DNA from 3 places in the Clostridium aromativorans genome. Region 3 is predicted to be linked to each of the others. Evidence: riboswitches for the same ligand, from Rfam matches in the RefSeq annotation. Region 3 holds a riboswitch; each other region holds the start of a gene.
The links. A riboswitch is a leader RNA that binds a small molecule or an ion and turns the genes downstream of it on or off. The one in region 3 is predicted to bind thiamine pyrophosphate.

Region 1 (7,480 bases), on a different contig from region 3:
TAATAATGCACTTCTCTATCCTGGATTGGGACTTGGCATAATAGTTGCAAAATCAAGAATAGTGACAGATGACATGTTGTCTGCCGCAGCGCACGGTATTGCATCCCTGCAGGATCTCTCAAAACCAGGGGCTCCTATTCTTCCTCCAGTTGATAAACTTAGAGAAGCCTCCAAGCTTGTAGCCATTGCTGTAGTAAAGGAAGCTGTAAAAGAGGGCTTAAATAGAAAACCTATATCTGATGCTAAAAAAGCAGTAGAAGATGAAATCTGGGAACCCTATTATACAAGTAATTCTTAAATTGAGATAATGTGCTAACTTTCAAATAAAACAATGTGCCTGAATTTGATCTATACAAATCCAGGCACATTTCCACTTTAGTTTAAGTCATCTAATATAAATCAGATTCCCTCGCTCTCAAGGAAATCACGAAGCAAATTCATGCAGACAGCTTTTCTGTATTCCGCAGAAACCCTGCCCCTTATAGGGACAATTGCCCTATCGTATGCTGCAAGATAATCTTCCTTAACAGACTTTGCCTCCTCAATGGTCTTTCCCACGAACATTGAATCAATATCATCCTTTCTTAATATAATATCACTGACTGCACCAAATGCAGTAATAAATCTTTTAATTATGCTCTTGTCAATATTGATCACACCGGCAAAGGAAACCCTTGAAATAGCAAGAGCATTTCTTGCCCCTACTTTTTTATAATAGTAATTGTTAAAACCTGTTTTGTCCATAAGTATTTCAACTAACAATTCATCATCTTGCAGCGAAGTCTTATTTCGTCCAAGATAAAATTGAGTAATTGGAATAACACGTTCACCTTTACTGCTCACAAGTCTCAACTTAGAATCCGTAGCAAAAAATACCAATGCGCTGTCTGCTTTTGGGGAACCATTACATATATTACCTCCAGCAGTTCCCAGATTTCGAATTGCCGGTGCAGCGATCTGGGACACTGCTTCTTTTAAAATAGCTGGTGTCAATTTACTTTCAATAATTTCTGTAAAAGTACATGCCGCTCCAATACGGATATATTTTTCATCTTCTACAATCTTTTTCATTTCAGGTACTTTATTTAAAAATAGATATTCAGCATCTTTTCTTGGTTTAACCATTAAATCAGTACCTCCAGCATAAGGCGTGACAGACTCTTTTGCACGGATTTTCAGTGCCGCTTCCAAGGATGCCGCTTGATAACAATTTACCATAACCCTTTTCCCTCCTTTGCTGCTATAGAAATTGCATTAACTATAGCATTGTAGCCGGTACATCTACAGAGATTTCCAGAAATACCTTCACGGATTTCTTCTTCTGTAGGATTTGGATTTTTGGAAAGGATACACTCAGAAGCAAGTACCATTCCAGGAATGCAAAAACCACACTGCACCGCACTTACAGAAGCATAGGCCCTGCTTATTACTTCGAAACGCTTGGTTTCACGATAACCTTCAATAGTCATGACAGAACTGCCTTCAATACTTCCCATAGCCACCATACAGGAATTGACAAGTTTGCCATCGAGAATTACAGAGCAGGCTCCGCATTCACCCTCCTTACATCCGCATTTCACGCCTGTAAGACGGAATTCATTTCGAAGTATATCCAGCAAACGCTCATTTGCTTCCGCTGTAGATGCCACTTCTTTTCCATTGAGAATAAATTTTATCATTATTTAAGCACCCCCTGTAAAACCTTCATAGTATCTTCCTGGGTAAATGGTACCTTATTTAAATTTACACCAAGAGCATTTTCCATAGCTTCGATATAAGCAGGAGCTACACCGACAAGGGGAAGTTCGCCTGCGCCTTTTGCTCCATAAGGTCCATGAGTGTATGGATTGTTGATAATCTCCGTTACCAGATTAGGCACATCCACTGCAGTGGGAATAATATAATCAGTAAAACTGTTATTACGAATTCTTCCTTTTTCATTACAATTTATCTGTTCCATAGAAGCATATCCAATACCTTGAAGGAAGCCTCCCTGCATCTGTCCTTTTATAATATTCATATCAATGGGCACACCTACGTCATAAGTCCCCCATGCACCCAATACCTTTGTGGCTGCAGTTAGAGTATCTACTTCAACCTCAACCACATTAGCAGCCCAGGAATAAGTTGGATAAGCATCTCCCTTGAATTCTTTAAGGCTGAATGGAATTACAAAATCAGGTTCTATAAAGTGTTCTTCTACAACCTGTTCTTTTCCTGATTCCCACTGTTTTTTAAGTTTTCCCGCTGCACGTCTAAGCAGTTCTCCGACTACCATAAGGGAACGGCTGGCTACTGTAGGACCTGAATCAGGTACACGATCCGTATCTGGATTTTGTATTAAAACCCTGTCATAGGAAATTCCAAGTGTATCTGCAACAATTTTACTAAAAGTAGTTTTTATGCCTTGGCCTATATCAGAATTGCTGGCCAAAATCTCTACAGTATCATCTGAGTTTTTTCTTATTTTAACAACAGCTTTGATGAGATCGCGTTCTCCACTGCCCGTAAAACCGCAGCCATGATAGAACACAGACATACCAATTCCCTTACGATATCTTCCCCTCTGATTTTTATACTTCTTGCATTTATCACGATAATCAGTGAGTTCGTCAATTTGCTTAATCATTTCAGGTAAAGGTACATGGAAGTGATACTTACCGCTGGTGGACGTTGAATCTCCCTGTTTAACAATATACTTTTCTTTCAGTTCCAGAGAATCAACACCCATTTCCCTGGCAATATGATCCATCATCATTTCTACCGCAAAGAAAGTCTGGGGAGCACCAAAGCCTCGAAATGCACTGCAGGGTATAGTATTGGTCTTAACCGCACGTCCTACAACACGCAAATTTTCTATATCGTATACACCACTTGCACAAATTACACCACGCTGCAAAACTACAGGCGACAGAGTAGTATATGCACCGCTGTTAAACAATACATCAATATCCATGCCAGTAATTTTACCATTTTTTACAGCCACTTTATAAGTGCATATTGAAGGGTGCCGCTTTGAAGTAAATTCCATATCTTCACGCCTGTCAAATATAACTTTTACCGGTCTGTTAACTTTTTTCGCTGCTACCGCTACCTGGCAGGCAAGTATGGATGGAAATGCCTCCTTACCTCCAAATCCCCCACCAGTAACATCTTGAATAATCTGTACATCCTTTTCATCATATCCAAGTGCCTTTGTAACTGCACCATGTACATAATATGGGCACTGCATGGAACCACGTACAGTCATTCTTTCCCCATGAGGATAGGCAATCATACCTTGAGTCTCCAGATAGGCTTGTTCTTGATAGCCTGTTTGAAAAGTTTCCACAAAAACACGGTCTGCTTCCTTTAATGTCCTATCTATATCTCCTTTTGCATAATTATAATTAAAAAAAACAGTATTGGATTTGCGCATGTCTAGAACAGGTATCTGCTCTTCATATACTACAACAATTTCATTTAAAATCCTTTTAACTTCATCAAGTTCGGGACCAACAACCATCAAAATTGGATCACCGATATATTCCACAGTATTCTCAGCATATACAGGCGTATCATCAAGAACTATATGAACACGGTTTTCCCCTGTCACATCATTTTTATTCACAACATAATATCCCTCAGGTAATTTAGGTACAACAACATCAGCAATGCGTGCTTTTGCTTTAGTAGAGTGAAGAAGTTTGCCATAAAGCATTCCTTCCATTACACAATCATCTACATATAAAGCACGTCCACTTATTTTATCATCGTGATCCTTTTTCTTTATAGATCTGCTTATTTTTTCCATATAATTCCTCCTATATGTTTTATTCAATTCACAACTACAAAGATACTTATTCATTTTACCTTATGTGAATACGTTTAAATTCATATAGGGTAAAATAAAAAACCCTCTTAACATTTATAATAAGTAAACATATCTGTTACATTCATTATAAAATAGAGGGTATATTTCATCAAATTCTTTGTCAAAGGAACTTGCTTTACATAAAATTCTGGATTTTAAAATAGTCTGTCAAATTCATCTTTTGCATATTGACGCACGTTTTGTTCAAAAAGCTGATATTTTTCTAAGAACTTTGCTCCTTCTTTTGTTAAAAAAGTTTTCCCGCCTCTGCTGCCACCATGTCTTCTTTCAACCACTGCATAACCTAATTCTTGTTCCAGTTGATTTAACATATTCCACGCCTTACTGTAAGATAATGCCATATGTCTGCATGCACCTCTTACAGAGTGCATCTCTTTAATCAGCAGCAAAAGTAATTTTGTCCTCGAGTTAAAAAACATGGTTTCCTTTTCAATACTTATTCTAACAAAAGGATGAAGAATGTGTTGATTGTGCTTTTTTAGAAGTTGATCTAAGTGATCAATATCATCCATATCTTGAAGGATACCTTCATCTTCTATCTCCATCAGTTGTTTTTTCACTTTAATACTCCTAATGGCTCCTCTCATTCCCATATTTCCGTTATATTTTAAAATGTCTGGAATCAATTTTGAAGATATCAAAAGAGGGTGTCCAGATTTTCCATGATAGGATGGAGAAATAACCTCCGCACCACATTCCATCATCTTCTGAATGGTCTCCGGTGTAAACATTGGAATACTTACAGGGTTAAATATCACCTGATCACATTTATCTTGCAAAAATTCCAATCCAATTTTCGCAGAATCAAACATCTGTGAATTTTCATAATTCTTGTTTTCTAAAAATATAACTCCGTAATCAGCCAAATCATGCTCAACTTCCCTGGCTTCATATCCAGTTATCACTACAATCGGTGAAATTTCAACCTGCTGAAAGGTCAAAACAATTCTTTTTACTGCAGTAATAGATCCAATTTTCAATAATGAGCATTCATCATTACCTTCAGATATCTTTCCTGCCGCTACAATTATGCCACCTGTTATTTTTTCCTTTTTTTTCTTTATAATCATATCTTTTACCCCGTCAAAATAATGCAAATTTTCCATGCTTACTTTTTTAGCTAAAATTTTGTTGCTTTACACAGCGTGGCAGGGACCATTGATTTAGTCTTGTCTTAAATTATTTGCACTACCCTTTATTGCTTCTATGGACTTTAATATAAAATATGCTATCAAACTGCCTATTGTTGTATTTATTAAAAAAGGTACTACAAAAAAGAAAGCAGCTACGTCTTTACCAAGTATAAATTTTGCAATGGGAAATGAAAGAAGTGATCCTATAATACCTGTTCCTATAATTTCTCCTGCAACTGCAAAAAGTTTTTGATTTGTTCTTTTATAAAGTATAGCTGCAAAAAAAGCTCCTATCATACTTCCTGGAAAAGCCAAAAGTGTTCCAGTGCCAGTAAAATTTCTTATAAGTGAAATACAAAAAGCTGTCAATACTGCATAAACCGGCCCTAAAGTGACTGCCGCTATCACATTTATTATATGTTGAACTGGCGTACATTTAGAAGCTCCTATAGGAAAATATATGGCACTTCCACCTAGTACCCCAATGGCCGTAAGCATGGCTGCATATACAATTTTTTTGTTTTCAAAATAATTTCCCCCTTATACTATATAATATTTAAAATATAATTTAGCTCTTGAGGGTGAAATTTTCACCTTGAAAATTTACGTAAAAATGCCTACCACTAAGGTAAGCACTAAATATAAATCAATCATAAATATTTTGCTTCCCTACGATAGTATTAACTATATCAGGTTTAAAGGGTCAGGTTTTAACCTTCTCAACCGGGAGGTCCCCCTACAAAACTAAATTAATAATATTAAATTTAACAACAGCATACTACTTAAATAGGATTTTGTAAAGTAACTATCTTCTCATCCAAACACTGTCTAATTAATTTCACTTCATTAATAGTTAAATCCATCATAAATGCCAATCTAGATTAAATAATTTTTGTATTTTTCATAATCAGATTTTTTACACTCTACAGATAAAAGTATGCCGTTATTTTCATAACTAGTTGACTTTATTCCTGCATTGTCATTAAAATAAGCTACTATATTTCCCCTATCATAAGGAATTAGAAATTTGCAGCAAATATAGCTTTCAAAAATTTTTCTACGAATTGCCCCCACTAATTTATCCATTCCCAATTTTTTCTTGGCGGAAATATATACATAGTCCTCCTTACTTTCAGGAATTTTGCCTTCCACTAAATCTATTTTGTTATAGCAGTAAATAACGGGAATATCCTCCACACCCAGTTCTCTCAATGTATCAATGGTGACATACATCTGTTTCTCATAATTGGCATTTGAGTAATCCACCACATGAATAAGCATGTCGGCTTCAGAAACTTCTTCTAGTGTTGAGCGAAATGCCTTTATTAAGTAGTGGGGCAATTTACTGATAAATCCCACTGTATCCGTCAATAAAAAGGACTTATTATCTGGCAGATCAATTCTCCTGACAGAAGTTTGCAATGTTGCAAACAGCATATCCTTTTCAAAAACCTGTTTATCATCTGACGGATTAAACAAATCCATCATGGCATTCATAACCGTAGATTTACCTGCATTAGTATATCCCACTAAAGCAATCACAGGTATATCTCTTCTTTTACGCTTTTTTCGTTGATTTTGACGTTGTGACACAAGCACTTCCAGCTCTCTATTCAGGCCACTGATTCTGTTTTCAATTTTTCTACGGTCAAGTTCCAATTTTGTTTCGCCGGAACCTCTGTTTTTAAGAGACGATCCCCCTCCTTGACGATCCATGGATTCCCCAAATCCAATCAATCGCGGGAGCATATACTGAAGTTTTGCTATCTCCACTTGAAGCTGGGCTTCTCTAGTCCTTGCTCTTTTTGCAAAAATATCAAGAATCAAAGAAGTTCTATCTATTATACCGCAATTTAAGCTTTTTTCTAAATTACGAATTTGAGAAGGTGACAACTCGTCATCAAAAATTACCACATCTGCATTTTTCTCATCAACTAATTCACATACTTCCTTAATTTTACCACTGCCTAGATAATGAGATGAATTCACTTTATTTAATTTTTGCGTCACCTCTCCAACTACTTCTATATCACATGCCTCTGCGAGGCTGAATAATTCCTGCATAAGGCTTGCAAAATCCTTATCATTATTAAGATTTGCTCCTGCTATTATAGCTTTTTTCTCCCGTTCCATATATATTCCTCCATTTTTATTGAAATAAAAAACACAGGCCTGCTACCTGCGCATTGAGTAAACGGAATATACGTAACTATTAGATATACGCAAAAGGGAGTGGATTTACGTTTTCCCTTTCTAATACATTTTTACATACATATACCATCATATATCCATATGTTTATAAGGTTTCTTAAAAATAGCCAGATCAATCCCGATTACTCTACACTTATAAGTAGAGCCTTTAATCACTATAAAATTAGTTAAATAAAGCATAAAATCGGAATCTGATACGCATTTTAAGCAGCCCTCCTTAAATCTAAAATCATTTATATGATATCATAGACATAGATGTTTT
Region 2 (7,480 bases), on a different contig from region 3:
TATTTTTTGACCTGGCACAGAGTTTTTTATAAATACCTTTATTCCATCCTTTTGTGCGATTCCAACTGCTGGAAATTTTAACTTTTCTATAAAAAATTCATGTTGGCTGCCCTTTTTCAATTTTTAATCTACTCCTTTTGGTACTTTGGCAAATTTTTCACCTAATGTTTTCCTGGATTTACAGCTTCTCATTATAACAGGATATAAGATAGATACTATTAGAAATAATATTATGTACATGCCTTTCATATCTGCTATATAATGTCCAAACAGGGTTCTTAAAATAAGATCAAATAAATAAAGACAGGCTAAAGAAACTACAGCCGATACAGCTGTATCTATAATGGAAAGTTTCAGATTGCAGGGTACCAGGTTGTTTTTGACTTTGAGATCTGTACTTCGGTCAGAAGTTTTTTTCTTTGACACAGGTTCGATTTCAGCACTATCTGCTTTAAAATTGTCAATTTTAGTGTCCTCTTCCTGGGGCTTCTCTGATTGCAGGCTGGATTCATCCAACTTTTTTTCAGCTTCCTGTTCTTCCAAAAGTTTTTTTTGTTTCTCTTCTTCCTCCCTTTTGAGCTGTTCCTCTTTTTCCTGTTCTTTCTTCCTTTTAATTTCTTCAAATCTTCTTTTCTCTTCCATATTTTTATTTTTAAGTTCTTCTAAAAACTGCTTTTTTGCTTCTTCATCTACTGAAAGTTTATCTTTATTTTCATCATTTTCTCCCATTAAACATATACCTCCTTCTTCTTTTTAACCTTTCTATAACAAATATATTATGCTACACTATGACATCTATGTAAATAGGTATAAAAAATCTTTTATTATTGTTCACATATTATTTTACAATTTTATTCATTAGTTCTATAATTTTAGTATTGTAATAAATTGATGATTGAGGATATTTAATATGAATAGATTGAATTCGTTTTTTCTAGATTTTTTGGATGTAGTATTTTTTATAGTATGTGTAACTTTTAAGATATTGATGTATGGAAGGCATTTAGAAACAGGGTATATAAAAATTATATCTCTTTTCATTCCGGCCATTGCCCCGGTAATAATTATAATCTCCATATCTTTGATTCTGAAAGCAAAGGCACGTTCCAGGATGCTCTATATATTCAATATTGTAATAAGTTCATTTATAGTAAGTGATATCATATATTTCAGATATTTTAAGGACATAATATCTCTTCCCGTGCTTATAAGTGGATTTCAGCTTGGAGCTGTAAAATCCAGTGTGTCAAATTTGATGAATATAAAGGACTTTTTATATTTCACTGATGTTATATTTATAATTCCCTTTGTGAACAGATATGTTAGAAAGAGAAAAAACAAATTTCCGCTGAATTATAGGATATCAATAGCTGTCGTGCTTCTCTTATTTGGTATTGGTATGGATTTTATAAGTTTTTATGGACTTTCAAAAGAGCAGCCCAGACTTTTGAGCGCAATGTATAATAAGGTTTATATAAGTAGAAAACTAGGTGTATTGAATTATCACTGTTTAGACATCTATAATTCACTTTCAGCCAATATAACCAAAATGACACCTGTTTCCAGAGAAAAAATAAATGCCATAAATACTTTTATGGATAATAATAAATCAGATAATAAAAATCTGAAAGGATATTCAAAGGAAAAAAATCTTATAATGATACAGGTAGAGGCCCTTCAGGAATTTGTAATAAATGCTTCTGTAAATGGACAGGAAATAACTCCGAATTTGAACAGATGGGTGAATAGGTCAGTGTATTTTGATAATTTTTATTATCAGGTAGCGGCAGGGGGAACTTCCGATGCGGAGTTTATGACCAACAATTCGATATATCCGGCAGCGGCTGGGGCAGTGTATTTTCTGTATTCCGGAAATAAATTCAGTGCCATGCCCGAAAATTTTAAAAATAACGGTTACAGTACAGCAGCATTTCACGGCTTTAGAGAAAATTTTTGGAACAGACAGATAATGTACAAAAAATTTGGCTTTGATAATTTCTATGGTGAAAAAAGTTATAAGAAAGATGAATCCATAGGTTTGGGACTCAGTGACAGATCTTTTTTGAACCAGTCTCTGATAAAATTGAACAATATGAAATCACCTTATTATGCTTTTTTAATAACACTGACCAGTCACTTTCCCTATGATGATGTGGATAAATATGGTGATTTTGATGTGGGAAATTTAAAAGGTACTCTTCTTGGAAATTATTTAAAAGCCATACATTATACAGATGAACAACTGGGAGTGTTTTTAAATGCTCTGGATGAAAATGGCACGCTTGAAAATTCAGTTGTAATGCTCTACGGTGATCACTATGCAATACCCAAAGATAAAGAGCAGCAGCTGTTCAAATTCCTGAATGTAAATTCAACTTCCGAAATGGATTGGGAAGGGCTTCAGAAGGTACCTCTTCTAATACATTTTCCCAACGAATCGGTGAAAGGTGTGAATCACGTATATGGAGGTGAAATGGATATATATCCTACGGTGTGTAACTTATTTGATCTGCCCGGGAAAAATATGTTTGGAAAAGATCTTTTTAACCCTAAAAATCAGAAGGTTATATTTAGAAATGGTTCCTTTATAGATAAAAATTATTATTCTTCTTCCCAGGATGATGTATACTATGATGTAAAGACCGGAAAGGAAGTGCCTGAGAATAGCAGCCTGAGGAAAGACAAAGAGGATGTGTTGAATCAGCTTGAATATTCTGATTACATATTAAAACATAATGTCATTGACAAGTTGGATAAATAAAACTGCGGATATGTACATGAAATGTTTACATTTTTATAAACAAGTGATATTATAATAATAATGTAGCAAATTTAATATTGTCTGTAGTGTCAGGGGTGCCGGTACGGCTGAGAAAAGTGAAAACTTTAACCCTTTGAACCTGATTCGGGCAGCGCCGACGTAGGGAAACCGCTTTGTAATTTGTATCCTGAAGCACTATTTGTGATAGTGCTTTTGTTTTTTGTCAAAGTTATATAGGAGATAATTGAAATGCTTGTTGATGCCCACAATCATATGGATTTTTATGGAGAAAACTTAAAGAAAGCTCTTGATATTATAAAAAAAGATGATATCAAGACACTGGGATGCTCCATGAACCTGAAAAGTTATATTTTTACGAAAAAGATAAGTGAAGAGAATGAGAATATAATACCCTGTTTTGGAATACATCCCTGGGAAGCACATAAAAATTATGGTAATCTGGATAGGTTTGATGATTGTATAAAGGAGTGTAAGGCTTTAGGGGAAATAGGTCTTGACTATTACTGGGTACCGGAGAGAGAAAAATATCCCAAAATGGACATGGTATTTGAATACTTTTTGAGTAGGGCCAGACGATATGACAAGATAACCAATATCCATACCAAGGGAGCAGAAAATAAGATACTGGAATATATAAAAAGGTATAAATTGAGAACACCGATAATTCACTGGTACAGCGGTGATATGGATGTGCTCAAGGAGCTTTTAAAATGTGGTTGCTTTTTCACCATAAGCGTTGATATAGGCTATTCCAGGATTACAGATGAAATAGTCAATATTCTCCCCCTGGACAGAATATTGACGGAAACAGATGGACCCGACTCCCTTGAGTGGGTGAATAAACGGTATGGATATCCCTGGGAAGTTGAAGGCATTGTCAGAAAAATCTCAAACATAAAGGGAATTCAGTATGAAGAGTTAAAAAATAAAATATCCAGTAATTTCAACAGATTGAAATTGTGAATTTAAGGTGTTTAGAATGAAAGAATCAGGAAATATTCAAAATAAGATGTACCCGGTGATAACCATAGCAGTAGTAGTGGCTTTATGGCAGATGGTGGTGGGTCTTCAGTATATACAACCCTATATCCTTCCCTCGCCGTCAAATATTATAAAGACCCTCGTTTTGGATTTTAGAAACATAATGGAAAATGCGGAAACAACGCTTTATGAATCTTTTGTAGGATTTTTTATATCCATAGTGCTTTCTTTTATATTGGCCATAATAATGGACAGCTTTCATACAGTTAAGAAATCACTATATCCTATTTTGCTCATATCCCAGACCATTCCAACTATAGCTATAGCACCGCTTTTTATAATATGGTTCGGATTTGGAGCACTTCCCAAGATAATAGTTGTGATAACGGTATGCTTTTTTCCCATAGTTGTAAGTCTTGTAGACGGTCTTGAAAAGATAGATGTGGATTACATAAATCTATTTCATAATATGAAGGCTTCCAAACTTCAGATATTTTACCATCTTAAACTTCCCTATGCTCTGGTCAACTTTTTTTCAGGTTTGAAGATTGCTGCAACTTACATGATAATGTCTGCAATTATAGGCGAATGGCTGGGAGGAGACAGCGGAATAGGTGTATATATGGTGAGGGCCAAGAATGCCTACCAGCTTGATAAGGTATTTGCCTCAATTCTGGTTATTGTTGTAGTGAGCATTGCGATAATCTATATCATAGACTTTATAGGTAAAAAAATAATACATTGGAAATAAGAGGGGGATAATAATGAGAAAAAGTAAATTTATATTGTTGATACTGGCTGTTTTTATAAGTGTAATTGCTATATCAGGATGTGGAACAAGCGATAAAAAGGATACATCAAATTCCCTGGATAAGACCACTGTCATACTGGACTGGACTCCAAATACAAATCACACCGGATTGTATGTGGCCCTAAATAAAGGATATTATAAAGATGAGGGACTGGATGTGAAAATAGTTCAGCCTTCAGAAGGAAGTGTTACAAATCTTATAGCTGCTGGAAAAGGTGATTTTGGAGTGAGCTATCAGGAAGATGTCACCTATGCACTTACAAGTAACAATCCTCTTCCTGTAAAAGCCATTGCCACAATAATACAGCACAACACTTCCGGTTTTGCCGCACCTAAGAGCAAAAATATAAAAACCCCTAAAGATTTTGAGGGAAAAGTATATGGAGGATGGGGATCACCTTCAGAAGAAGCAGTGCTTAAAGCTGTAATGGAGAAGAGCGGTGGAGATTTCAGCAAGGTAAAGATAGTGAATATCGGAAATGACGATTTTTTTGCAGCTACAAAGAAAAATATAGATTTTGCATGGATATTTGAGGGTTGGACAGGTATACAGGCCAAGTTGAAGGGAGAGCAGCTTGATTACATACCCGTTAAAGATCTGGATCCGGCTCTGGACTACTATACACCTATTCTTATAAGCAGTAACAAGCTTATAAGCAAGAATCCCGAAAAGGTAAAAAAATTCCTGGCAGCTACCGCCAAAGGCTACGAATACTCCATAAAACATCCTGAAGAAAGTGCAGATATACTTTTAAAATATGCACCTGAAATAGACAAGAATCTGGCTCTTCAAAGTCAGAAATATATGGCTGGTCAGTATGTATCAGATGCACCGCGATGGGGAGTTATGAAATCCCAGGTATGGCAGCGTTATGCTAAATTTCTCAAGGACAAAGGCCTTATAAAAAAGGAGTTAAAAATAAGTGATGCATTCACAAATGAATTTCTGCCAAAATAATAGTGATGAAATGATGGTTGAGATTGAAAATGTGTGCAAGAAGTTTGAAGACAAGACAATACTTGAGGATATAACCCTATATCTCAAAAGAGGAGAATTTGTTTCCATACTTGGGCCCAGCGGCTGTGGCAAGAGCACACTTTTCAATATAATAACAGGATTTCTCAAAGAGGACAGCGGCAGTGTTTTTGTAAAAGGTGATATAGGATATATGCAGCAAAAGGATCTTCTTCTGCCCTGGAAGACTGTTCTTTCAAATGTAGTACTGCCCCTTGATATAAAGGGGAATGATAAAAAACAGTCGAGGAGAGATGCAAAGAAATACATTGACATGTTCGGACTGGGGGGTTATGAAAATAAGTATCCCTATGAACTTTCAGGTGGAATGAAACAGAGGGCCAGTTTTTTGAGAACTTTTTTCTCCTCAGAGGAGATAATGCTTTTGGATGAACCTTTTGGTGCACTTGATTCAATAACCCGTGGAAAAATGCAGAATTGGATTTTAAAAATGAGGGAGAAGCTCCATCGGAGTATACTCTTTGTAACCCATGATATTGAAGAGGCAATTGTACTTTCAGATAGGATATATGTACTTTCTTCAAAGCCCGGCAGGGTAAAAAAAGAGATAATCGTGAATTTTAGCAGGGGCAATAAAGAAAACAGGTTGTTTTCCCAGGAACTTTTGAACATGAAAGCTGATATTTTAAAGTTGCTTTAGGAATCAAACAGCATGGACATTAATCTAAGCTAATTCGATAATTTATAGACCTATTAAAAAAATTGGAAGTATAAAGTGATTCTATATGCTTCCAATTTTCTTCCATAACCAATATAACTTATATATGAATAATGTCTCCTGCACTTGCTTTTTCCAATCGGTTGATTATAGAGTTCCCTAAGCCCCTGTCGTTAGGAGCTTGTATATAAATATGATTTACATTCAATTTATCACATTTTCTAAGCAGATCAAATATCTTTTGAGCTGCTGTGTTTAACGTTTTAAAACTTCCTAAACTATATATGTGTTGACAGCTCTTAAAATCATTTAAAAATTCTTGGAAACAAATTACAGCATTGTCCTCCTTCGCATTTTCTTTGATCCACTGTGAGGTCTTTGTATAATCGCCTTCAACCAATGTTACTGGTGCATCCGGTGCGTAGTGCCTGTATTTCATTCCTGGAGCCTTTGGAACTTCATTTCCCTTTACGCTCAATAAATCCTTTTTATATATAAGATTTGGAATTACATTACGTATGTCATCCAGGCTTATTGCTCCCGGTCTTAGGAGCACGGGTGCTGAAGTGGACATATCTATAATTGTTGATTCTAGTCCAATTGAACATGGCCCTCCATCTAAAATACAGGGAATTTTTCCATTTAGATCATTATAGCAGTGCTCTGCACTGGTAGTTGATGGTTTTCCTGATAAATTTGCAGACGGAGCTACTAATAAGGTTCTGCTTTCTTTAATTATAGCCCTTGCTATCTTGCTTTCTGGAAATCTAACTCCTACAGTTTTCATTCCTGCAGTAACTGTATCTGAAATACAGTCTTTTTTGTTGAAAATCAAAGTTACTGATCCTGGCCAGAAAGCGTCAAATATTTTTTTGGTTTCTTTTGAAATATCCTTACATATATCATAAACCTGTTCTAATTTATATATATGTACTAGTAGCGGATTATCTTGTGGCCTTCCTTTAACTTCAAATATTTTTTTTATTGCATTTTCATTAAAAGCATCTGCAGCCAATCCATAAACAGTTTCTGTAGGAATTGCAACAACTTCACCTTTTCTTAAATATTCTGCACCTTTTACGATATTTTTATAATTAACATTTAAATCTTTAACATTTAATATTTCTGTTTTCACAGCTTTCACCTTCTATTTTATTTTGTCTCCATGAAATTCAAGTCCCAATTGATACAATTCAATACCTGTAACCGTAT
Region 3 (7,480 bases):
GAAGTATCTTTATAACAAGCTTTGGATCAACATTCTCCTTAAATTTTGAAAAATCTACACCATCAAAAGCAATTTTGTTCCTAAAATCTACACCTTTTGCTAGAATAATGGTTTTTATATCACCTTTTACTTCCCCGTCATTTTCAAAATACATGCTTGTTAAAAAGGATGGAATTGCAGGGTGTTTCCTCATAACAGAAATTTCAATATTAGATGAAAGCTTAATTCTGTCAAAGAAATCAGTAACCTTATAATTAAATTTTTCATCAACTTCTTTCATAATAATATTGTCGCATAGCTCAATTAAATAAAAATACAAAGCTTTTTTTGTACCAAAGTAATGAAACACCATGGATTTTGAAATTCCTGCTGCAGCAGCAATGTCCCCTATGGAAGTTTTCTTATAGCCATTTTTACCAAAGGATTTAAGTGCTACATCTATGATTTTATTTTGCTTCTCTACAGGCAAATTAAAAAATTTTTTCAAAAAGCTCACCTCTCAAAATTCATCCAAATGCTACTATTGCTAATATTGTTGACTTTTTAAAGAGAGATAAACACTGCTACGCGCCTGGATGAGGTAATTCTAAGGCTTGCAGTGATTTACCTATGAGAAAATTTTTTTTTAAGAACCTTAGAATCATTATATAAACCGAATCGGTTTATATAATATTATATTCTCATGAACCGACCAGGTCAACATTATTTTAAAGAAATCACATTGATCTTTTGATCTGTTCTATTTTTTAAGAATAGAACAAAAAGAACACTTTGGAAAATTCCAAAGTGTTCTTTTTGTTCTACATCTATGGTGCCGGAGGCGGGAGTCGAACCCGCATGATATCACTATCGACGGATTTTGAGTCCGTTGCGTCTGCCAATTCCACCACTTCGGCAAGTGACAAAAGTATAATATCACAAATATCACCTGTGGTCAAGAGGCAGTATAAAAGCAAATTTATAATAATATTCATATTGTGAAACAGTATATGACTTTTATCTTACTATTTTTATATTTTTTAAATAACATTATTTAAATCTAAAATAATTGTAAATTCAATGAAAATTTTAAATACTAGTTGTTATGTAAATGAAAATATGCTATTATTTAGTTGAGAATATTCTAAATAATGTATGATAGCCATAGAAGGTGATAAATTTTTAAATTAAATAATTTTAAAGTAATTATCCTAAGGTTTATTTAACCAACTAAGGAGGAACACAATGAGTAAACAAGATGCATTAAATGAGAATCTCGAGCGTGGCTTAGAAGAACGTCATATTCAATTGATAGCCCTGGGAGGAGCAATTGGCGTAGGGCTATTTTTAGGTTCTGCTACTGCTATTCAAACAGCTGGGCCAGCAATTCTATTGGTTTACATTATAGCTGGACTAGCTATGTTTGTCATAATGAGAGCTCTAGGTGAGTTGGCGACTTCCTATCCTGTTTCCGGATCCTTTAGCGCCTATGCCAATGAATTCATAAGTCCATTGGCAGGATATATGACTGGATGGACTTATTGGTTTATGTGGGTGGTAACCTGTATGGCTGAAATTACAGCTGTAGGCGTATACGTTAAATTCTGGATTCCAACTATGCCTCAGTGGATACCTGCACTGGCAGCACTTATTATAATGACATGCGTAAATCTAATTGCAGTAAAAGCCTACGGTGAATTTGAATTCTGGTTTGCAATTATCAAAGTAGTTACAATTATTGCAATAATAGTACTAGGGTTGCTCATGATTATATTTGGTTTCGGTAATGGTGGAAAACCTATCGGAATTTCAAATCTATGGACACATGGAGGATTTTTCCCTAAAGGTGGATGGGGACCTATGCTTGCAGTAACAATGGTTATGTTTGCTTATCTGGGCACAGAGCTCATAGGCGTTACAGCAGGTGAAGCAAAGAATCCTGAGAAAACGATACCGTCAGCTATCAACAAAGTACTTTGGAGAATACTTATATTTTATGTAGGTGCACTTTTTGTAATAATGTCACTCTATCCATGGAATACCCTTGGTACAACTGGAAGTCCTTTCGTCTTAACATTTAGCAAATTGGGTGTATCTGCAGCAGCAGGTATTATAAACTTTGTAGTATTGACTGCAGCTTTATCTTCCTGTAACAGCGGCATTTTCAGTACTGGACGTATGCTGTACAATCTTTCCCTGCAGGGAACAGCACCAAAAAAGTTTAGTAAGCTTGGTAAAACCCATGTTCCAGCTACTGGCATTTTGATTTCTGCATTTTTTATGTTAATTGGAGTTGTTCTTAATTTTCTGGTACCTGGAAAGGTATTTACTTACATTACAAGTGTAGCTACACTTGGTGCAATTTGGACTTGGGGCATTATACTGATAGCACAGATGAAGTTTAGAAAAAGACTTACTCCGGAAGAAATAAAAAAGTTGCATTTTCCAATGTTTGGATATCCTTATCTTAACTGGATTGTACTGGCATTTTTAGCTTTCGTCATCGTAATGCTAGCTTTTAGCCCAGATACTAGGATTGCTCTTATTGTAGGATGTTTCTGGTTCTTACTTATACTAGCTTTCTATTTTATACTTGGCTTAAATAAAAAGACCTCTAATCCTACAAAATCTGAACCAGAAGAATAAAATTTAAAATTGATTTACAAATTTTTATCAAGGTAGTATAATGAGTTTAAAATAAAATAGGCTGTGGGGGTGCTTTATATAGCTGAGAAGAGATATTCTCTAACCCTTTGAACCTGATCCAGATAAAACTGGCGTAGGGAAGCAATTTCACATGACTTTTGATTTTTATTAGGTGTATGCTTTTCCGCATACACCTTTTATATTTATACGGTGTCTATCACTGCCAGCACTCCTAGCTTCTTTAGAACCTTGGAGTTGCTTAAACAAATACAAAATTAGAGGTGTTTTTAATGAAAAAAGTATTGACAATTGCAGGTTCTGACAGCTCAGGTGGTGCGGGAATACAAGCTGATTTAAAAACCATGAGTGCACTTGGCGTGTATGGAATGAGTGTAATCACTGCCGTTACAGCCCAAAATACTATAGGTGTACAAGATGTACTGGACGTAACTCCTGAAATTGTGGAGGCTCAAATAAGATCCATATTTGACGATATCGAAGTAGATGCAGTAAAAATCGGAATGGTTTCAAATAGTAAAACCATATCTGTAATAAAAAAGCTCTTAATAGAATATAGGGCCAAAAATATAGTACTCGATCCGGTAATGATATCAAAAAGCGGATATTCTCTCTTAAAACCTGAAGCAGAAACAGCAATAAAAACTATGGTAAATGTTGCAGATGTAATAACTCCAAATATTCCAGAGGCAGAAGTTCTCAGCGGACTAAAAATTAAAAATGAAAAAGATATGGAAAGTGCAGCTTTTAAAATAAAAGAACTGGGTGCAAGGAGCATACTCGTAAAGGGAGGCCATAGATGCAATGATGCCAATGATATTTTGCTTCACGATAATAAGGTATTATCCCTTAAAGGTCATAGAATAAACACTAAAAACACTCATGGAACAGGATGTACTTTATCTTCCGCTATAGCTTCCTATTTAGCCAAAGGACACAATATTGAAAAGGCAGTAAACCTATCAAAGCAATATATAACTAAGGCAATAGAAAATTCATTTCCCATTGGTCATGGAGTTGGCCCTGTTGGACATTTTATAGAAGTTTATAAAAAAGCCGGTATAACTTTTTAATAGAAGAAATTATTTTTAAACTTAAAGGGGGTTAAAAAATTGAACAATATAAATCTAGACAAAGTAACAAAAATATTATCAGAGGTTAGAAATAAAATACCTCTTGTCCACTGTATTACCAACTATGTTACCATAAATGACTGTGCAAATATTCTCCTATCTTATGGTGCCTCCCCTGCTATGTGTGAGGCCTATGATGAGGTTTTTGATTTTGTCAAATTATCATCTGCCCTGTACATAAATTTAGGAACTCTTAATAAAGAGCAGGAACAAGCCGCAGTTTTAGCCAGCACTTCTGCAAAAATCCATGATATCCCCGTAGTATTAGATCCTGTAGCCTGTGCCGCCGTGCCAAAAAAAATTCAAGTTATAAACAGAATACTCCAGGTTGGAAAAATTGATGTCATAAAGGGAAACATAGGAGAGATTAAATTTTTGGCAGGACAATCCTCCAATGTAAAAGGTGTAGATTCCTTTGATACTGGAGAAGGTGCCTTAGAATGCTGCATAGCTTTATCTCAAAAATACAAGTGCACAGTTGCTGCCACCGGTAAAAAGGATTTCATAACAGATGGTAAAAGAAGTGCTGTAATTGAAAACGGCACAGAAATGTTTACTAAAGTTACTGGATCCGGTTGTATGCTGGGTGCCCTTTGCGGAGCTGCCTGTGGAGCATCTGAAGATAAATTCACAGCTACTGTAAATGCCATACTCTCAATGAATATAGCTGGAGAAGAAGCCTTTAAAGCAGCAAATACACCTGGAAGCTTTAGAGTTAAGCTCATAGACTGCATATATCAGTTAAGTGAAGAAAAATTAAAAGAAGGTGCCAAAATAGTATGGAAATAGATTATAGTCTATATTTGGTTACAGACAGAAGTTTTTTAAAAAATATTGATCTATCCAAAGCTGTAGAAGATGCAATTTCAGGCGGCGTCACTTTGGTTCAGCTAAGAGAAAAAAACATTTCCACAAGGGAATTTTACAAATTAGCACTGAAGATTAAGGAAGTTACTGATTATTACAAAGTTCCTTTCATAATAAATGACAGACTGGATATAGCTCAAGCTGTAGATGCAGATGGTGTACATCTTGGTCAAAGCGACATGCCCTTAGTCGCAGCCAGAAAGATATTGGGCAGAGATAAAATAATAGGAATATCTGCAGGTACTGTGGAAGAAGCTGTAGATGCACAAAAAAATAGTGCAGATTACATTGGAATAGGAACTATATTTTTCACTGGAACTAAAAAGGATATAGATACGCCAATAGGTATAGAAGGTCTACGTAAAATATACAATAGTATAAGCATACCTGCTGTTGCCATAGGTGGAATTAATGAGCAGAATTTCAAAGATGTATTATCTACTGGAGTGGATGGCATCTCCGTAATTTCTGCTATCTTAGGAAAGAATGATATAAAGGCTGCTGCAAAAGCTCTACTTAAATAGTATTTATTAAAAGTTATCAAATGCTGATTGAATTGTAGTCAAACTACAATTCAATCAGCATTTTTTCACACTTAACAGCTCTATATACTTTTAATTTATCAGTTTACAAATTTACCACGGTAAATTATAATATTTATTGTAATTGATTTATATAAAAGGGAGGCAATTAAAATGAAAAAAAAATTAAGTATTTTAGCAATCATGGTATTTATTGTGACATCAATATTTTCAGGATGTGGACAATCTCAAAAAACAGATACATCCTGGGATGACATAAAATCAAAGGGTAAATTTGTAGTTGGCCTAGACGACAGTTTCCCCCCAATGGGATTTAGGGATTCAAAAGGTCAAATCGTAGGGTTTGACATAGACATGGCCAAAGCCGCTGCAAAGAAAATGGGGGTAAATGTAGTCTTTAAGCCTGTAGAATGGGATGGTATTATTCTCAGTCTAAACAACAAGGACATAGATGTTATATGGAACGGTCTAACCATAACAGAAGACAGGAAAAAGCAGATATCTTTTTCAAAAGTATATCTTCAAAACAAACAGATAATTGTAGTGAGAAACAACTCAAATATAAAGACTAAGAAAGATTTATCAGGTAAAACCGTAGGACTTCAACTTGGGAGCAGCAGTGAAACTGCATTGAAGTCGGATACCGCCACTTCAAAATCCTTAAAAGAAGTGAGAAAATATTCAAATAATACAGAAGCTCTACTGGATTTAAACCAGGGACGTATTGATGCTGTTGTGGTAGATGAGGTTGTCGGGAGATATTATTTACAGAAAAAACCCGGATTATATAAAATACTTGATGACAATTTTGGGAAAGAAGATTATGGTGTTGGTATTAGAAAAAGCGATGCAGCTTTTAAAGATAAGTTAAATGAAGCACTGGATTCTATGAAGAAAGATGGAACTGCAGATAAGATATCCCAAAAGTGGTTCAGTAAAGATATAATAGCAAAATAAAAAGTTAGGATGTGATTTAATTGGATAATCTTATGGACATTACAGGATTTATATTAAAGGGAAGTCTAATAACTGGAGAATTATTTCTTATAACTGCTGTATTTTCCATACCTTTAGGATGTATAGTAGCAATAGGTAAAATATCTAAAATTAAGCCACTAAAAACTATATTAAGTTTGTACACCTGGGCTTTTAGAGGAACTCCTCTACTTTTACAGCTATTTTTTGCCTATTTTGGTCTTCCTGTAATTGGCATAAGACTATCTCCTCTAGCTGCTGCCGGACTTGCTTTTACTATAAATTATGCTGCATACTTAGCAGAGATATTCAGAGCTGGTATTGAATCCATAGACAAGGGTCAGTATGAAGCTTCCAGGGTCTTGGGAATGAGTTATTACCAAACTATGACAAAGATAATAATTCCACAGGCTACCAGAAATGTACTTCCTCCTGTTTGCAATGAAAGTATAAATCTAATAAAAGATTCTGCATTAGTTGCAACTATTGGAGTTGGGGATCTTTTAAGAGCAGCAAAGGAAGTAGTGACCCGTGATTTTACCATTACTCCCTTTATAATAGCTGCTGTAATATATCTAGTTATAACTTCAGTTTTGGTAATTGCCTTCAGGCACCTGGAAAAAAAATATTCAATCGATTAATTAATTGTAATGAGAATCACACCTTTATCTACTACTAACATGGTGTGGTTTATCTTTTTTTTCATGTTCATCCTCATTTTCCAGGCACTCCCTTAAGCACTCTTCTATTATATCAGTTGTTACTTTAAATTCATTATTTTCCTTCATCCATACCCCTTCCATTGAAAATACTGATTCATCAAAACAAAAATCCAGTTTTTTTATATCTTATATTGAATATAATATTATAAATTCTAAAAAGAGTTACTATAATTTTTTTCAGTTATCTGGGCTATTTTAATTATAATCTGTACTACTTTTTCCATGGAAAAAGCCGGTATATATTCAAATTTGCCGTGGAAATTATGTCCTCCTGTACATATATTAGGGGTTGGAAGTCCCATGAAAGAAAGTCTTGCTCCATCGGTACCCCCTCTAATTGGTACAACTTTAGGTTCTACATCAACTTCCTTCATGGCCTTAAAAGCTATGTCAACTATATATTTCACAGGCTCAATTTTTTCTTTCATATTCTTATACTGTTCTTCTATTTTAACATCTATAACCTCTCTGCCATATTCTTCGTTTATTTTTTTTACACATCTTTCTATAAAATTTTTTCTGCCATTAAATTTATTCTGATCAAAATCTCTTATAATATAATTAAGTTTAGTTTCATCTACATTTCCTTTCATTGAAA

Region 1: another riboswitch for thiamine pyrophosphate. It lies ahead of thiW (energy coupling factor transporter S component ThiW); the one in region 3 lies ahead of thiD (bifunctional hydroxymethylpyrimidine kinase/phosphomethylpyrimidine kinase).
Region 2: another riboswitch for thiamine pyrophosphate. It lies ahead of LN736_RS02860 (TatD family hydrolase); the one in region 3 lies ahead of thiD (bifunctional hydroxymethylpyrimidine kinase/phosphomethylpyrimidine kinase).

The regions. Positions count from the first base shown of each region.
Region 1 is NZ_JAJJPB010000001.1:161,731-169,210, forward strand. Features, by position in the region: gene LN736_RS00755 (NAD-dependent malic enzyme) at 1-298, shown strand, start outside; gene LN736_RS00760 (FAD binding domain-containing protein) at 400-1,218, opposite strand; gene LN736_RS00765 ((2Fe-2S)-binding protein) at 1,212-1,679, opposite strand; gene LN736_RS00770 (xanthine dehydrogenase family protein molybdopterin-binding subunit) at 1,679-3,793, opposite strand; gene LN736_RS00775 (NTP transferase domain-containing protein) at 4,009-4,944, opposite strand; gene thiW (energy coupling factor transporter S component ThiW) at 5,038-5,520, opposite strand; TPP riboswitch at 5,656-5,755, opposite strand; gene hflX (GTPase HflX) at 5,884-7,140, opposite strand.
Region 2 is NZ_JAJJPB010000002.1:34,632-42,111, forward strand. Features, by position in the region: gene rlmD (23S rRNA (uracil(1939)-C(5))-methyltransferase RlmD) at 1-120, opposite strand, end outside; gene LN736_RS02850 (RDD family protein) at 124-729, opposite strand; gene LN736_RS02855 (LTA synthase family protein) at 911-2,761, shown strand; TPP riboswitch at 2,843-2,944, shown strand; gene LN736_RS02860 (TatD family hydrolase) at 3,011-3,745, shown strand; gene LN736_RS02865 (ABC transporter permease) at 3,762-4,514, shown strand; gene LN736_RS02870 (ABC transporter substrate-binding protein) at 4,528-5,532, shown strand; gene LN736_RS02875 (ABC transporter ATP-binding protein) at 5,501-6,250, shown strand; gene LN736_RS02880 (L-threonylcarbamoyladenylate synthase) at 6,369-7,403, opposite strand; gene LN736_RS02885 (serine hydrolase) at 7,416-7,480, opposite strand, start outside.
Region 3 is NZ_JAJJPB010000010.1:22,727-30,206, reverse strand. Features, by position in the region: gene LN736_RS09295 (TetR/AcrR family transcriptional regulator) at 1-487, opposite strand, end outside; tRNA gene LN736_RS09290 (tRNA-Leu) at 810-896, opposite strand; gene LN736_RS09285 (amino acid permease) at 1,225-2,625, shown strand; TPP riboswitch at 2,681-2,783, shown strand; gene thiD (bifunctional hydroxymethylpyrimidine kinase/phosphomethylpyrimidine kinase) at 2,916-3,716, shown strand; gene thiM (hydroxyethylthiazole kinase) at 3,756-4,565, shown strand; gene thiE (thiamine phosphate synthase) at 4,556-5,167, shown strand; gene LN736_RS09265 (amino acid ABC transporter substrate-binding protein) at 5,339-6,142, shown strand; gene LN736_RS09260 (amino acid ABC transporter permease) at 6,163-6,801, shown strand; gene LN736_RS18970 (hypothetical protein) at 6,826-6,948, opposite strand; gene pepT (peptidase T) at 7,035-7,480, opposite strand, start outside.